Regions from separate parts of the Paenibacillus sp. NPDC101420 genome, predicted to be linked through region 4. Evidence: predicted binding sites of a transcription regulator. Region 4 holds the regulator's gene; each other region holds the start of a gene.
The links. The regulator Rex, encoded in region 4, represses fermentation and respiration genes when NADH is low (regulators of the CRP and FNR family bind a similar motif). The targets are predictions, from matches to a motif close to TTGTGAAATATTTCACAA.
Positions count from the first base shown of each region.

Region 1: the regulator Rex is predicted to act here: its motif matches at 2,140-2,157, upstream of ACQKMP_RS25190 (cytochrome ubiquinol oxidase subunit I).
Region 2: the regulator Rex is predicted to act here: its motif matches at 1,708-1,725, upstream of nirB (nitrite reductase large subunit NirB).
Region 3: the regulator Rex is predicted to act here: its motif matches at 2,272-2,289, upstream of ACQKMP_RS15555 (cytochrome ubiquinol oxidase subunit I).

Region 1 is NZ_JBNNSE010000007.1:160,388-164,846, forward strand. It holds gene ACQKMP_RS25180 (hypothetical protein) at 1-867, shown strand, start outside; gene ACQKMP_RS25185 (GNAT family N-acetyltransferase) at 930-1,781, shown strand; gene ACQKMP_RS25190 (cytochrome ubiquinol oxidase subunit I) at 2,322-3,686, shown strand; gene ACQKMP_RS25195 (cytochrome d ubiquinol oxidase subunit II) at 3,683-4,459, shown strand, end outside.
Region 2 is NZ_JBNNSE010000002.1:236,979-241,437, reverse strand. It holds gene nirB (nitrite reductase large subunit NirB) at 1-1,601, opposite strand, end outside; gene ACQKMP_RS09850 (hypothetical protein) at 1,820-2,530, opposite strand; gene ric (iron-sulfur cluster repair di-iron protein) at 3,082-3,831, opposite strand; gene ACQKMP_RS09840 (hypothetical protein) at 4,032-4,459, opposite strand, start outside.
Region 3 is NZ_JBNNSE010000003.1:51,477-55,935, reverse strand. It holds gene cydB (cytochrome d ubiquinol oxidase subunit II) at 1-767, opposite strand, end outside; gene ACQKMP_RS15555 (cytochrome ubiquinol oxidase subunit I) at 764-2,158, opposite strand; gene ACQKMP_RS15550 (cold-shock protein) at 2,382-2,612, opposite strand; gene ACQKMP_RS15545 (cold-shock protein) at 2,705-2,905, opposite strand; gene ACQKMP_RS15540 (S1C family serine protease) at 3,325-4,459, opposite strand, start outside.
Region 4 is NZ_JBNNSE010000002.1:515,613-520,071, forward strand. It holds gene dinG (ATP-dependent DNA helicase DinG) at 1-1,096, shown strand, start outside; gene ACQKMP_RS11160 (redox-sensing transcriptional repressor Rex) at 1,228-1,881, shown strand; gene ACQKMP_RS11165 (amidohydrolase) at 1,868-3,169, shown strand; gene ACQKMP_RS11170 (DUF5590 domain-containing protein) at 3,339-3,857, shown strand; gene ACQKMP_RS11175 (hypothetical protein) at 4,266-4,459, shown strand, end outside.

The sequences.
Region 1 (4,459 bases), on a different contig from region 4:
GTTGAAAAGCAGTATGTGCCTTTTACTACAGCTTATGCTGGAATTCCTGCGATCTGGGTCAATGAAACGGAAGGGAAAAAGGTGATCAGTGCAGCCCAGGAGCACAAAGAAGGTACGGTTATTTTAGAAGCGGAAATACAAAAAAATGCTCCAACAGAATCCTTTTATGTGAAAATTGACGGGAAAAATAAAGATGAAGCGATTATCATAAATACCCATACGGATGGGATAAATGTGGTGGAGGAAAATGGTGCTGTGGGCATGCTGTCCATGATTCGTTACTTACAGCAGGAGCAGCCGGAACGTACGATGATTTTCGCTTTTGTGACAGGCCATTTTAGATTACCTGATTTCAAAGGATCTTCTCAGGCGACTTCCACTTGGATGGAGGGGCATCGAGAGCTCTGGGATGGCAAGAAAGGCCATATAAAAGCTGTAGCTGGAATTACGGTTGAGCATTTAGGCAGTATGGAGTGGAAGGACGATGATACGGGTCACTATAGACCAACTGGAAAAATAAGTACAGAATATACCTATGCGGGCAATGAAATGATGGCGGCCATTTGGCTGAAGGCTATTGAAAACACCGACGGCACACGTACTGTATTATTACGTGGACATAACAAGTTTGAGTTTGGAGAGAGTCAGCCTTTGTTTGAAGCAGGGATACCGGTGATTGGCTTCATTCCAATGCCCGACTATCTGCTCGTGGATAGTGAAGATAGAGAGATGGGCAAATTTGATGCAAAGCTCATGAATACACAAATTATATCGTTACTGAAGGCGGTCAAGATAGTGGACGGAACGGAGACGACTAAGCTTGGAAAGTCAGATGGGTATTCTTTTTTCTATGGCCGTACTAAATGATGAATTGGAGATTGGCTGATGATTAAGAACTTAGTACCAAAAGAAAAGGAGAAAAAAACTACATGTTGATCAAAAGTGTTAAGGATCTTGAATTACAAGAGTTTACAACTTGCTTTAACGAAGCCTTCTCCGATTATGTAATTCCATTTCATGTTTCTTCGGAGTATTTAGCTGATAAATTTGCAGGTGCGGGAGTAAATTATCAGATGTCGTTTGGTGCTTTTGATCAAGAGAAGCTGGTTGCATTTGTTATGCATGGCATCGGGGATCGTAACGGCGAAAGTACTGCATTTAATACTGGTACAGGAGTCGTTCCTTTATATAGAGGGAGACGGCTAGTCGAACAAATTTATCGTCATGCTCTTCCCATCCTTAAAGAAGCTCATATTCAAAAGTGTTTGCTTGAAGTGATTCAAACGAATGATAAAGCTATAAAAGCGTATACCGCCATAGGATTTCAAATCCATAGAGAATTGGCTTGTTTCAAGGGGCGTATTGATGTCACCCTTCCGGACGATCATAGACATACATTCATTACAATGGTTCGACTGGAAGAATTCGATTGGACATCGGTACATTCTTATTGGAATTTTGAACCTTCTTGGGAACAATCTGTTCATGCAATTTTACGAAATCCGCATTTATACGATGTGGTCACGATAAGGGAAGAGAATAAGATTTGTGGATACGCGGTAATAAAATCGGCCAATGGAGCAGTTGTACAGTTCGGTATTTTGCGAGAAGAAAGAAACCAGGGATTTGGGCGTTCCTTATTTCATTGGATGGGAGAGAGACATTCTATCATCACCGTCAATAATGTAGACAAAAGAGATACAAATTCTATACGTTTCCTTCAAAGTGTTGGTCTTGACGTATACATCGAGCAATATGAAATGGAGAAAGATTTGTCATGACGAAGATGACATTAGCTTTAATTCAAAAACACTGATGATTTGAGTCAGTGTTTTTTTTGTTGCAGAAGGGGGTATATATTAGAGGTTAAAATGAGGAAATATTGTTTTTTTCTAACATCGAAGTAGGAGGAGACTTGTGAAATCATATATACGCTATTGAATCAATAGCTCTTTTGGGTTCTTTTTATGTTATTCACTGAGTTGTCAGAAAGATTTGACCCTTTCTTGAACATTTAGGGATTAAGAGATATCTGTGATTGAATTACTTGCAATTTAAGATAAGATGATTTTAATCATTAGGTCACGTTATTAATTTGACTGCTCAGTATCAGGTAAATCAGGCTCGCCAACTCTTGCTTTGTGAAATTTTTCTCTTTTTACATAGCAAAGAACGAGGAACGTCATACTAAAACGAACAGGCAACGATGTCGCTGAGCCCTGCTAAACCTGATATTGAATGCAGCCCAAGAATTAGCCGGCCTAATCATAAGCATCAAGTTATGACGAAAAATGAACAGCGTTTGAAGGGAGCAGTAAAGAATGGCAATTGATACGGTGCTATGGAGCAGGCTGGTGACAGGCTTGACTCTCGGGTTCCACGTTATTTTTGCGACGATTGGCGTCGGTATACCGCTAATGATCGCTATTGCAGAGTTCATCGGGATCCGCAAAAAGGATCCCCATTATACACTTATGGCAAAGAGATGGTCTCGGGGATTTGTCATTTCTGTAGCGGTTGGTGTCGTGACCGGTACAGCCATATCACTGCAATTAGCCTTGGTATGGCCGAATTTTATGAAACTGGCTGGGAATGTTATTGCACTTCCGTTATTCATGGAAGTGTTCGCGTTCTTTTTTGAGGCCATCTTCCTGGGCATTTATTTGTATACGTGGGATCGGTTTAAAAATCCGTATATCCATTGGCTGTTGACGATTCCGATTGTCGCCGGGGCAGGCATGTCTGCCGTTTTTATTACGACGGTGAACGGATTCATGAACCAGCCTGGAGGCTTTGTCATGGAAGCGGGCCAATTCACAGCGATTGACCCGGTGCAAGCGATGCTGAATACGGCGACGTTCTCCAAGGTATTCCATGTATTAAGCTCGGCCTATTTGACAGGAGCTGCCTTGTTAGCCGGGATTGCAGCCTTTGCGATGCTGAGAAAAGGAGTGTCCGCATACCACAAAAAATCCTTGAATCTCATGATGGCGGTCGTTTTGCTGTTCAGCTTGCTGAACACATTAGCTGGTGATGTGTCCGCCAAGTTTTTGGCCGAGCATCAGCCAGAGAAGCTTGCAGCGGCAGAGTGGCATTTTGAGACGGGTAGCGGTGTGGACTTGGTTCTAATGGGATGGCTGAATGCAGAGCATGAAGTGATAGGGGCTCTTCATTTGCCGAAAGTGCTCAGCTTCCTGGCCTTTGGAGACTTTAATGCGGAGGTAACGGGGCTGGAGGAATTCCCCAAGGAAGAATGGCCACCGCTTCTTGTTCACTATCTGTTTGATTTAATGGCTGGAATCGGATTTGCTCTGCTCGCGATTTCAGTCCTGTACTTCCTGTTTGTGTTCTGGAAAAAACGCAATGTGCTTAACAAGTGGATGCTTGGCATCATCGCACTGATCGCACCGCTCGCTTTTCTAGCTGTAGAGCTGGGCTGGTTTTATGCAGAGGTTGGGCGACAGCCGTGGATTATCCGCGGATATATGCGTGTAGAGGAGGCTGCCACGACTTCACCGAATGTAAGAATTATATTCTTCGCCTTATTACTCTTGTACATCGTACTCGGCAGTATGTGTGTAATCGTGCTAAGACGTTTGTTCAACAATAATCCGGCAGAAGCTGAGATGGAGAAATGGATGAAGGAACATCCTAATCAATCTGTGGAAAAGGGGGGCACTGAATGATGAGTTACGAAATAATTGGCATCTCGGTGCTCTGGCTGTTCTTGTACGGCTATTTAATTATAGCTTCCATTGATTTCGGAGCAGGATTCTTCGCCTTTTATGCCCGTTTGACGAAGCAGGATCATCTCATTAATCGTCTGATTTCCCGATATTTATCACCCGTTTGGGAGATTACAAATGTATTTTTTATCTTTTTCTATATTGGCATCGTCGGATTTTTTCCGGATACGGCCTATTATTATGGCTCTGCGCTGCTTGTTCCGGGAAGTATTGCAGTTATTCTTCTTGCGATTCGCGGTTCGTTCTACGCTTTTGAAAATTATGGTTCCAAGAAAAACATAGTATATCTTTTTTTGTACGGAGCTACAGGTCTGCTTATTCCGGCTTCGTTGTCAGTGGCACTTACTTTGTCTGAAGGCGGCTTTATTGTGAAGCAGGCTGAGACGGTTTCTCTGGATTACTGGGCGCTGTTTACCAATCCGTTATCGTGGAGCATCGTTGGACTGGCAATCGTGTCCGTTTTGTTCATAAGCGGCTCATTTCTGACTTTTTACGCATCTCGTGCAGAGGATCATTCCGCGTTGAAGCTGATGCGGAACTACGCCCTGTTTTGGAGCACACCGACTATAATTCTCGCACTGACAGCATTTATCTATTTGGGTCAACACAATGAGCGGCATTTTCAAAATATGATGGATTTATGGTGGCTCTTGGCACTTTCCGTTGCTTTCTTCATGATCGCGATGTGGCTCTTATATAACGGACGCCGTTAC
Region 2 (4,459 bases), 280 kb from region 4:
CCTAGATAATAGTTAATCGCCGGACGACACTTGGAGCAGCCTTCCTCTTGTTTCCAACCGAGTACATTCATGACCTCTTTTGTTGTTTTAAGACCTTTAGCTGTAATTTCAGCAACAATTTCATCACGGCTAAGCGTTGTGCACCCACAAATACCTTGCTTAGCAGCTTGCTGGAAACTGTCACCTAAGACAAATTGCAGGATTTGTTCTACTACGGGTTTACAACCACCACAAGAGCGAGTAGCGCCAGTGCATGCTTTGATCTCATCCACAGTAGTAAAACCATGTTCAGTGACAGCATCTACGATCGCTTTTTTAGTTACACCATTACAGCCGCAGACAATTTCTTCGTCCGCCATAGCTTCTACGGATGTGCTCTTCTTAGCTCCGCCACCGCAGCAGCCTGTTCCCATAACCTCCGTATAAATCTCATCGGTCATTACCGCGCCTTGTTTTACTAGCTTTTGCAGATTCGCGGACTCCGTTACATCACCGAACAAAACCGCACCGACAATCACATTATTTTTGAGCAAAATTTTCTTATAAGTTCTCTTCCATTCATCTTTGCTTGAAATCACAGTGTGTTCAGGACAATCCAAAAACTCACCTGCAGAAAATACATCCACCCCAGAAATTTTAAGCTTCGTGGAAACAATCGAACCTTCATAAGGCTTGGTATCGCTACCACATAAATGTTTAGCTAGAACCATGCCTTGTTCAAATAGTGGAGCCACCAGTCCGTAACACATACCGCGATGCTCAGCACATTCGCCGATGGAATATACATTCTGCATGGAAGTTTGCAAATAATCATCCACCACGATCCCACGATTTACGGAGATTCCGCTATCTTTTGCCAATGTCACGTTCGGTTTGATTCCAACAGCCATTACCACAAAATCTGCAGCAAGCGTACTGCCATCACTAAAACACAATCCACTTACTCTCTGTTCCCCGCTCAATTCTACCGTTTGTTTGCCCATAGCAAATTTCACGCCTTGACGCTCCAGCTCAGCTTGCAGCATAGAGGAGGCATTCCGATCAAGCTGACGCTCCATCAGATCTTCCATCAAATGAACTACGGTAACATCCATGCCAAGGTTCACAAGACCTTTTGCCGCTTCCAACCCAAGCAAACCCCCGCCGATGACAGCTGCTTTGTTGTATTGTTTGGCCGCTGCCAGCATCGCATCACAGTCTGAAATATCCCGGAATCCTACAACGCCCTCTTTATCACTGCCAGGTACAGGTAAAATAAACGAATTCGAGCCTGTCGCAATAATTACCTTGTCGTAGGGGACTAGCATCCCACTATCCGTAACAACTTGCTTCGAGCCTTCATCAATTCGTGTCACCATTGTTCCCGTGTGTAGAGTTATATTATTGTCTTCATACCAATTCCAGTCGTTTAGGATGATATCATTAAGGGTCTTACTTCCTTCAAGAACATAAGACAACATGATCCGATTGTAATTGGGATGAGGTTCACTTCCAAAAACCGTGATGTCATAAGCTCCACCCAGCTTCAATATCTGCTCAATCGTACCTATGCCTGCCATACCGTTGCCGACTAATACTAGTTTTTCTCTTATCGTTGTCATGGTTAGGTGCCTCCTCAAGCTTATGAATACCTGATCAATTTCTCTTCTACATATTGGAATTATACGGTTCAAATTCAAGTCGTCATTGTGATTGCAGTCACTTCAATTGTGAATATTTTCACACTTTAGTGTACTGATAATTGTTAGATATCTTTTCCACATAAAAAGCCAGATTAACGATTCTGAACAACCGTTGATCTGGCTTAATGTACGTTTTTTTAGCGTAAAGTCAATAAAATCTCCAATTCATCTTGAGCCCTGAGCTTCATATCCATTCCATCATCGAGCAGTTGTTTTCCGTTCACCTTCAGCTTCCATTCTTCATTACTAAGAGGAGTATAATCGTCGACGGAAAGCACCTTTTTATTGTCATCGGCCAACTGTACGCTACTACAGCTTTTGAGCAAATCTCTTACAGTTAAATCCTCTTCAAATAACATAATATACGTATGATGCAAGTCTACTTCAACACTTCCACCGTTCAAGGTCAGCCTTACAGTTTGAAGTGGTGCTTGATGGTCCTTCGACTTCGCGGTGAAGACTAGCTGTGAATCATACCCTACAGTATTATTCCAATCCGCATTCCCAATGATTTGACCGCCCATCTGAAGCTCCCAAACCATTCCCGCCTCTAGCGAAAAATCCTTTACCGAAACAATGCTTGAGTTATCCTCAGCAAATGTGGCAACATTACTACCTTTCAGTAGCTCCATGATCGATATTCCATTTCTATAACTCCCACTAAGTAACCTATCTGATGGTTTAGTAAGCAGTTCATTATCACCAACCCTTATCGATATTGTCGGTCCCTCTGATCCTGCCACACCATTATTAGCATTACTATTGCCGTCATTGTTAGTAGAGCATCCACCTATTATGAATATAATGACTAATCCTAGCATCAATTTCCACAAAGATCGCATGGGCATCCTGGCACCGCCTTGTCCCGCCTAATGACCATATAGCGTCTCAGGCTTGTAAAGTTATGTATTCTGTCTTTTTAAGGATAACTTAAACAAGCCATGTTCTCAAATAAGTAATAACAAGCTTACTTCTAAAATTGACAAAAACTTTTTAAAAAGCTAACCTCTATCCCCCTCTTTCTGCTCATCCGGCGCCATTTCACATATTCTGGGGGATTTATCCCCTTCTTTCTGCTCATTCGGCGTCATTTCGCATATTCTGGGGGATTTATCCCCCTCTTTCTGCTCATCCGGCTTCATTTCGCATATTCTGGGGGATTTATCCCCTTCTTTTTGCTCATTCGGCCCTATCTCGTAGTCCGCTTTTAAGCAATCCTTCCGCCTGCCTGCCTGCCTGCCTGCCTGCCTGCCATCCATCTATCCATCAATCGATCTTACCCATATTTTTTACGATCATTTCTTCTATCTTTTTCAACGGAGTTATCCGCATTTCTTTACATTCTATAATTCCCTATAAAAAAAGCCCCCTAAGGGACTCTTTAGCACACTATTCATCTTCACTGAAACCTAGGGAACAATATATTATTCTCCAAATGTACGTGTTCAAAAGTCATACTCTCCAGCTCTTCCAGCCGGGCATATGTCAATCGATAGGTCGTGCAAGCATGCGCCGGTGGAGTGAAATCATCTGTAATACTACGTATTTTCCTCAAAATATCGCCCGCACCATCATGCTCACTCTCCAGCTCAGACAATGACTCACGAAGCGATGTCAGGCCTTCTTCACTAGGATTAGCAGCGTATGTCAACAGCTTAGGAAACTCATCTTCTTCTTCTTTAGCCGTATGCTCAAGTAAATCTTCCTTAAGTATGTTGAACAAGTTATATAACTCCACCAAATGGGGAGAATCTCCGCCATGCACTCGATATACCTTAGTTACATTTTGGCTAATGAGGGGTAGCTCTTCACGAAGATAACGGTGGTGTTTGTTAATAATATGGTCAATTAACTCTTCTGAAGGTGCAGTATTCCAAGCGATTTCCTCTTGGGGTACTGGATACTCTTCGAACAGCTTGTTTAGATAGCCGATGATTATCTCGTGATCCAGACCACGCTCAGCAGCTGCTTCAGCAAGAGGTTTAGCTCCACCGCAACAGAAATCAATCCGTTTTGCTTTGAAATAATCTGCCGCTTTAGGGAACTGTAATACAATATCCCTCACTAGTGCATCTGGGGTAAAACCAGCTTGTACCGATTGTGCTTGCTTCGAATCCGAAATACTATCATTAAGTTGTTTAGTTTCCATTATAGCTCCTCCTTGGGTTATGGGATTAGGTTCTGAATAAATCTTATCCACTTCTTCACCTTAACCCTGAAAGGAACTTTGACTTGTGATTGTACGCACGGAAATTGTATCTTATTTTTGAACGAAATTGGAGATTGTTGTACATGCAACGTAAACGCAAAAAAGCACCTTTGCCTACAAAGGTGCTTTTTTAACTCATTTTATTGCACATAAGCCTGCATATACGTCCGCTGTCCCTTTGAATCCTTCAAATAAGGTCCCAATCCGGCAAAACGGGAGTGATCCATATAAACACCCGTCATCCATCTGCCTTCCGTCAAGCCACCATTCCATTTAAGGACAAGATCAGGTGCGGAAATCCATTCCTGAAAGACTCGTATATTCTGATCTTTATATTCTTTACATGGCTTAGACCGCTCAATAAGGTGGAACTCATTAAGATAAGTTGGAACGAAATAAGAGGATATCGTATGCAAATCATCATCGTCAAAAAAAGGCTCGTCGCCTAAAAAGGGTTTGAATAATACGGTATTCTCGTACATGGACCAAATTAAGGCTTGAAGCACCATACTCTGGCGAATGCCGTTATGAAACTTATATTGTCGTCCATGATTCGCCGCATTTACAT
Region 3 (4,459 bases), on a different contig from region 4:
AAAGCATAGCCATCCTTCTTCTTCGTCATGAAATAACCCGATAATATGAACGCGATAATTCCCAGCGCTACTATAATCATAAGAACTAAACCACGTTGTTCGAAAATATCAGTCATATAATAAGTCATTACCACGAAAGCAAGCAATAAAGCCCCAAGTGGCAAAAGCAATCTTTGCGCCATTTTTCGAGCGCGAGCCTGTAGATCTCCCACTGTACGCAACGTTGTGAACATGAGACCATGTACCAAACAAAGAAGGACAACAGTCACACCAGCTACTACGGTATACACATTTACGATATCTGTAAAACTTGCGTACATTTGCATATCCCCATCAATCGGCAAACCTTTGATGAAGCTGGCGAACACCACAGCTAGGAGGAACGGTGGGAGGAAGCTGCCGAAAAAGATACACACATCCCAAGTTTTTTTCCAAGCTACGGAATCCCGTTTACCTCTAAATTCAAAAGCAACACCACGTGCAATCAAAGCTAATAAAGCAAAGACAAAGGGAATGTAAAATCCACTAAATAATGTTGCATACCACTCAGGGAAAGCCGCAAACATTGCACCCGCAGCAGTAATTAACCATACCTCGTTTCCATCCCAGAAGGGTCCGATCGAGTTAATCAGAATCCGGCGCTCAGTGTCATTCTTAGCGAGAATTTGTGTTTCCATCCCTACGCCGAAATCGAAACCCTCCAGGAAGAAGAACCCTATAAACAGAACTGCAATGAGCACAAACCACAATTCATTAAGAGACATCATTGGGCGCCCTCCTCGTTATATGGATCATGCGAATCCCCGTGATCGTTATCCATCGCATAAGGACCTTTTTTAATCACTTTCATAAACAAACCAATTAGAACTAATCCGAGAATGGCGTAAATCGCTGTAAAAGAAATAACAGAGAATAGAACCTGACCACTTGTAATGTTAGGCGACACACTGTCTTCCGTTGTCATCAATCCGAATACCGTCCATGGCTGACGCCCGAATTCGGTCATGACCCAACCTGCTGTATTCGCGATTGGAGGAAGCAGTATTCCCCATAACATAAACCGCATAAACCAAGTGTTTGGACGGTCCATCTTTTTGCGCCACATTAAATACATTGCGTACATACCCATTACGATCATTAACGTTCCTGCTAGAACCATGATCCGGAAACTCCAGAATGTCGTACGTACTGGCGGGATATAGTCACCGGGGCCATAAGTTTGCTCATACTCAGCTTGCAGCTCAAGCATACCTTTAACTTCACCGGAAAATTTACTGTATGAAAGGAAGCTTAGCATATACGGAATTTGAAATTCTCCAGTACTTTCCTGCTTGTCAGGATCAATGTTAGCCCATACGGTCCAAGGTGCTGGGTCACCACTCTTACCCCACAGTCCTTCAGAAGCCGCCATCTTCATAGGTTGAGTCTCAACCAAATACTGTGCTTGCGCATGGCCTGCCACGGCTACACCAATAGAAGAAATGATACCTACGATTGCTGCAATTTGAAAAGATTTCTTAAAGAAAGATACATCTTGTTTCTTCAATATCTTATACGCACTAATACCCGTTACGAGGAAGGCGCCTGTTGCATACGCAGCAAGAACCGTGTGCGGGAATTCAACCAGCAATTGTCCGTTCGTAATGAGCGCGAAGAAATCATTCATTTCTGCCCGTCCATTATTTATCGCAAAGCCCACAGGATGCTGCATAAAGGAGTTCGCTGCTAGAATCCAGAAAGCGGATAACATCGTACCGAATGCTACCAGCCAGATGGATAACAAGTGCACTCTTTTGGACACTTTGTCCCAGCCGAATATCCAGATCCCAATAAAAGTAGACTCCAGAAAAAAGGCTGCCAATGCTTCAACTGCAAGCGGAGCCCCGAAGACATCACCCACAAAACGTGAATAATCAGACCAGTTCATCCCGAACTGAAATTCCTGCAAAATACCTGTAACTACCCCTACTGCAAAGTTGATGAGAAACAGCTTTCCCCAGAACTGTGCCATTCTTTTGTACTCTTCATTGCCTTTTCTAACGTACATGGTCTCCATGATCGCAATCAAGAGCGCTAGTCCGATTGATACCGGTACAAAGAAATAGTGGAATATTGTCGTCGACGCAAATTGTATACGCGACAGCATTACTGTATCCATATTTTTCCCTTCCTTCTCCCCTTTTCGTTAACTATATTGTGTCAAAAATTTAGACGCGCTTTTGTGATAAATGTCACACAAAGGGGTGCTTTTAACGGTGAAATTCAAATGATTTGTGACAAAAATCACAATTTACCTTAAAAAAAGCAAAAAAAATAAGACGGTTTGACCGTCTTGAAGTTGTTCACTGTTCTATAACAAGCTTGACTCATAAAGGCATTGGTTAGGTAATGGAAATACCCTTCTTCAGCGATTTGAGATCGCCATTCGAATTAAGCAATTGTGGTAGCATCTTCGTGCTGCGAACCATTGGAGAGTCACATAGACGGCAAGAAGGCGCATGTTCAAATGCGAAATTATCCCTCATCCATCCGTTGCATCCATCATTGGTACACGCCCAAATCGCGGTATTTTCTTCCGGTATTTCTTCCAAAGGTTTCTTCCGGTAGTTCATTGCCGTTCCTCCCATCCTGTAAGTCAATAGTGACTAACTAGATATAAAAAGACCGTCCCAACTTTCACAAGCTGGGACGGTTTCTTCTATTATTACAGTTTTACAACGTTTTCGGCTTGTGGTCCACGGTTGCCTTGAACAACGTTGAATTCAACGCGTTGGCCTTCGTCCAAAGTTTTGAAGCCGTCGCCAGTGATTGCGCTGAAGTGAACGAATACGTCGCTTCCGCCTTCAACTTCGATAAATCCGAATCCTTTTTCTGCGTTGAACCATTTAACTGTACCTGTTTGCATGTGTGTTACCTCCACAAATTTAAATTAATATGTTCTTTTTATCTTCAAACAAAGAAAAAATTCACACATTGAAAAAGGTTGTATTACCGAATATAACAGCCCTTTTCAATGCGAAAATTAGGGACTAAATGTATGATTGATATCATATTACCACACCTGATTAGCAAAGGCAAGCTGGCATCCGTATATATCCGTTTCTACCCTAATAAGTATTACCTTCCAATGTAAGGGTTGCCAGTCAGCCCAAAATTGATTAAATCAGCTTATAATTGCCATATTTATCAAAACTTTAGAAGAAATAGATCCCCGATAGCGATACAGAGTATCGCTATTTCAGGAAGCTCTACCTTCTCAACCGAAGGGGTAGTCCGCTCTACTTGTCATTACTGCTATATCATTATATGCCGACTTCCAGCATATTATTCCTCTGGTTTTTCAAGAAGTTTTACTGTGGTCTGATTGACTTTCCCATTTCGATAATAGGTAATCTTCAGATCCTCACCAATCTTCGTCTGATTATATAAATACTTGCGAAGGGAAAGCGTGGATGTAATAGGTTCATCATTAAATTTCGTAATTACATCATTAAACTGTATTCCCGCTTCTTGTGCAGGTCCAACAGCATCCAGAACGACAACCCCATCCTTAACATTGTTCGGTAGGTTCAGTTCCTTGCGTTGGTCCTCTGCGAGAGGAATGTAAGGATTGTTTAAATCTACCGAATATACGCCTAAGTAGGAACGGGCAATCCGCCCTTTCTCAGCCAGTTCATTAGCGGTATCTATCACATGGTTAGCTGGAATAGCAAAACCCAGCCCTTCTACACCTGCATCGGAGATTTTCATCGTGTTAATACCGATGACTTTACCATCCAAATCCACAAGCGCCCCGCCGCTATTGCCTTCATTAATTGCTGCATCGGTCTGAATGACCTCTTGCTCCCAATCATATACGCCGTCCTGATTCAAGGATACGGGAACCTTCCGTTCAGTATAGCTGACAATACCTGAAGTCAATGTGTCACCAAGTCCCAACGGGTTTCCGATGGCAATGACCGTTTCACCTAAACGAAGCTTCGAGGAATCCCCGAGCTCTGCGATTGTATTGATACCCTTGGCATCAATAGAAAGCACCGCAATGTCACTCACTTTATCCGTTCCAACGAGTGTAGCTTTACGTGTCTCGCCATCTACTGTTACGACTTCAAGATTGCTAGAGTCTTCGATGACATGGTTATTAGTAATGATAAATGCTTTATTATCTACCTTTTTATAAATCACTCCAGAGCCTAATGCTGACTCATCCAGAATGTTCAATTCTTTATTATCTTCTTTATGATTGATAATACTTACTACTGCAGGACGAACCGTAGCAGCGGCTTGAATGATACGGTCAAACGGATCTCTGCTTGGGGCAACCTCCCCAGTTGTTACTACCGACTTCGGGGCACTTTCGTGACTCATTTGTCCAGTAAGCATACTGAATAAAAACACTGCCACCACAGCACTGATTAAGGAGCAGACGGCGGATATTTGCCAAGTGGATAAGCCCTTG
Region 4 (4,459 bases):
TACTATGAATCTGACATTAAGCGAAATTATCCGTAAAGGTGATAAAATGCTTAATGAGATGCGAGATCAAGAAGGACAATCTTCCTCAGATAGCCTAGTTACCGATATTAGCGGCTTATTTAAGGATTTAGCTTCTATACGTGAGCAAGTACGGTTTTTTATGGGATTAAATGATGAGAATGTAGTATATTGGCTGGAGGCGAATGGAAATTATCGCAGTAAATCGCTACAGCTGTATGCCGTTCCTGTTGATGTTAGTAATCAGCTTAAGGAGCTGTTTTTCGACAAGAAGAAAAGTATCGTACTAACTTCGGCGACACTCTCTGTGGATAAATCTTTCCAGTTTATGATTGATAATCTCGGACTTAATGAAGCTGCGGAAGAGGGGCGTCTGATGACATCACTCCTGCCTTCTCCCTTTAAGTATCGGGAGCAGGCGCTGTTAGTTATTCCGCGGGATTTCCCAAGTGTGAAGGGGAGTGTAGGCGATGCCCGATTTGTCGATACACTCGTACAGTCACTAGCAGAAGCAGCTATTACAACACGTGGGCGGATGCTTGTCCTGTTTACTTCTTACAAGATGCTACGCCAGGTTTATGATCCTCTGAAAGAGGCTCTAGCCTCACAAGAGATCACGGTGCTAGGTCAAGGCGTGGAGGGGGGCAGCCGTAGTAAGCTGATCCGCCGTTTTCAGGACAGTGCAGCCTCTGTGCTGTTAGGAACAAGCAGCTTTTGGGAGGGTGTAGATATTCCGGGTGAAGCATTAACATGCTTGGCTATCGTGAGGCTTCCATTTCAACCGCCGAATCACCCCCTAGCGGAAGCGAAGTCTGAGTTATTACAAGCCCAGAAGAAGAATCCGTTCATGAAGTTGTCTGTTCCTCAGGCAGTTATCCGCTTTAAGCAAGGATTTGGAAGACTGGTGCGGACAGCGCAGGATCGGGGTATTGTTATTGTGTATGACACAAGGGTGATCGAATCTCACTATGGGAAGTATTTCCTGTATTCGTTGCCTGGCCCGAAAATGGAGCATATGCTTACGGATCAAATGGTTCCTCGAATAGCGGAGTGGTTGGAGGACGGAGGCGTTTCTTGAAAAGGGCGTCTTCCCTCTAATTAATCACTCTACAATGAAGGGCGGTATAAGAATACCGCTCTTCATTGAGACGAGGTGCAGAAATTTCGATAGGATTTGAACAGAATATCACTTAAATTAGGAGGTAAATTATGAAATCGGATAAAATATCAGAAGCCGTTGTTCGCAGACTTCCTGTGTACTTGCGTTTCCTGAATGATCTCCAGAAACGTGAAATATTAACCGTTTCCTCACAAGAACTAGGACAAAAACTTGATTTGAATCCTGCTCAAATTCGTAAAGATTTAGCTTATTTTGGAGACTTTGGTAGAAAAGGTATCGGGTATGACGTAACTTATCTTATTGAAAAAATCCGTCATATTCTGAAGCTGGATCAACAATTGAATGTGGCTTTAGTAGGTGCCGGTAACCTTGGACATGCATTATCTAATTACAATGCTTATCTGAAAGATACTATGAAGATTACCGCTATATTTGACTCCTATGCACCTAAGGTAGGGCGGAAAATTAACTCTCTTACCGTTCAACCGATGGAGGAGCTTGGTCAGACGGTTCGTGAGCAAGGTATTCGAATTGGGATCATTACTGTGCCTGATTCAGAAGCGCAGAATGTAGCAGATATTCTCATTGAGTCTGGCATTGAGGCGATTTTGAATTTTGCACCAGTGATTCTAAAAACACCATCGAATATCCGGGTTCATGCTGCCGATTTTACAACGGATTTGCAAAGCCTTGCTTATTATTTGAAAGACGGAAAGGAAGAAACCGGAAATGAAGAGCAGTAAAACGATTATTAAGGGCGGGCGTTTTCTTATTCCGGGAACGGATGAGCCGGTTCTGAATGGATATATGACTATTGAAGATGATTTGATCACTTACATAGGAAAAGAAGAGCCTTTAATGGAAGATGATGTACAAGTTGTTGATGGCAGTCGTCTGCTGTTTATGCCAGGTCTGGTAAACACACATGGCCATGCGGCAATGTCATTGCTTCGTGGTTATGGAGATGATTTAGCACTTCAGGTGTGGCTTCAAGAGAAGATGTGGCCGATGGAAGCGAAATTCACTGGAGAAGATGTATACTGGGGAACCTCCTTGTCGGTACTGGAAATGCTAAAAGGTGGTACTACAACCTTCTTGGATATGTATGATCATATGGATCGAGTAGCAGAGGTAGTCGAATTATCAGGCATTCGTTCTGTACTGATGAGAGGCGTAATCGGATTATGCCCAGAGGAAGTACAAAATCACAAGCTTGCGGAAGCGATTTCTTTTGCACGAAATTGGCATGGTAAGGCTGATGGTAGAATTACGACGATGATCTCGCCACACGCCCCATATACTTGCCCACCGGACTTCTTTGTTAAGTTTGTTCAAGCGGCACATGATTTGGATTTACCGATGCATACCCATATGTCCGAGACCAAACGCGAAGTGGAGCAGAATGTGGTGGATTACGGACTTCGGCCTGTAGCGCATTTAGAGAAGCTTGGAATGTTCACACGTCCGTCTATTGTTGCACATGGCGTTCATTTGAATGATGAAGAGATCGAGATACTGGCTCGTCATGATGTAGGCGTGTCTCATAACCCAGGAAGTAATCTGAAACTGGCTAGTGGAGTGGCTCGGGTTACGGATCTTCTAAAGGCTGGTGTGAAGGTATCACTGGGTACAGATGGTGCGGCAAGCAATAATAACCTGGATATGTTTGAAGAGATGCGTCTTGCAGCCCTCATCCATAAAGGTGTAAGTGGTGATCCGACGGCTGTTCCAGCTCCGGAAGCGCTGCGTATAGCTACAGAGTATGGCGCAAAGTCTATCTTTTTAAATGATGTGGGTAGACTCGCTGTTGGCATGAAAGCGGACTTTATCGCGATTGATATAGACCAGCCGCATTTGCTACCACACACAGATCTGTTGTCTCATGCTGTATACTCTGCCAGTGCCAAGGATGTTGAGCATGTATGGGTGAATGGTAAACAGGTTGTAAAACATGGAGAATGTGTAACGCTAGATGAGGAAGCAATCCGTCGTAAGGCGCAAGAATCATTTGATGGACTGCTTAAACGGTAGTCTAAGATCATAACGAATAACTGAAAGGCTGTGACTTTCTGCGATTGCAAAGTTACAGCCTTTTGTGTTTCTGATAATTAGATCATTGAATTGGATATGAAACTTTGGATAAACACACAGGTGTGTTATATAATCAAAAAAGATATATTACTAGAAAGGGAGCTGTACCTTGAAGAAAAGGAAAAAATGGATCCTCCTGGGGTCAGTTCTGATTCTGCTCCTTCTGTTTGGACTTATCCAGTTCTATGCTTATATTATGAAAGATCAATGGAACGAGCGAGATATCGCTAAGGATGTCGCTAAAACCAGTGCTGGTCTGACAGAGGTAACCAAAGCGCAGAAATCCGTGTGGGATGAAAATGCGGTGTACTGGGTCTTAACAGGGAAGAATGAAGCCGGGACCGAGTTGATGGTTTGGGTACGTTTTACTGTAGACGGGAAGTTTGCTGAAGGAACCGACGCAGTATATGCTGAAGAACTAAGTAAAGGGACCTCTGAAGCGAAAATGCGTAGCCTTATAAAAGCCGATCTTCCGGACATCAGCATTGAGCGGTTGTTGCCAGGAGTATATAACGGGGAGTATGCTTGGCAGCTTTTTTATAAACAAAGCGGTCGATATTATTATCAATTTTATCGGTTCTCGGATGGGGCTCAAATGGGTGAAGGTTACAGTTTACCTAGCCGCTAAATTAAACAAAGGCATTATAAGAGAAACAAGCGGACCATTTATGGTTCGCTTGTTTTTTAAAATGACATATTATTTGATATACTATTAGTACACGAACTGTGATATACTATAAGAGTGGATTTATATATTGCGATTTAAAGATTCATACGAAAAAAGGTCTGTTATTTTAAGAGTAACAGCCCTTTTTTTGTCGAATTAAATCAATAAATTAAATAAAATGGAAAGAATTAAAAAATAAAATTTTAAATATCTTCACACTTTTTTTCAATATAGTATATACACCTGTGATATACTACTGTTTGTAATTAGAACAGTGTTAGTAGAACGTCAGGCTCTGGTGAGCTCTTAGCAGCTATGACTTTGGATCATTCTGTTTACATTTTTTCATCTTTGAGAGGAGGACGTTTCTTGAAATTACGTCTTGTACCTGTACTGATAACGTCTCTACTGTCGGCTATGCTATTATTCGGAGGATTCTTTTTATATCGTCAGTTTGCTTTACAGGAACCGCTCCAAAAGATTGTAACCGGATTTGAGGGAGTAAATACTTCACATATTAGTATTAACCGCGATGAGGTCACTTTGAAACTTGATTTGCAGCC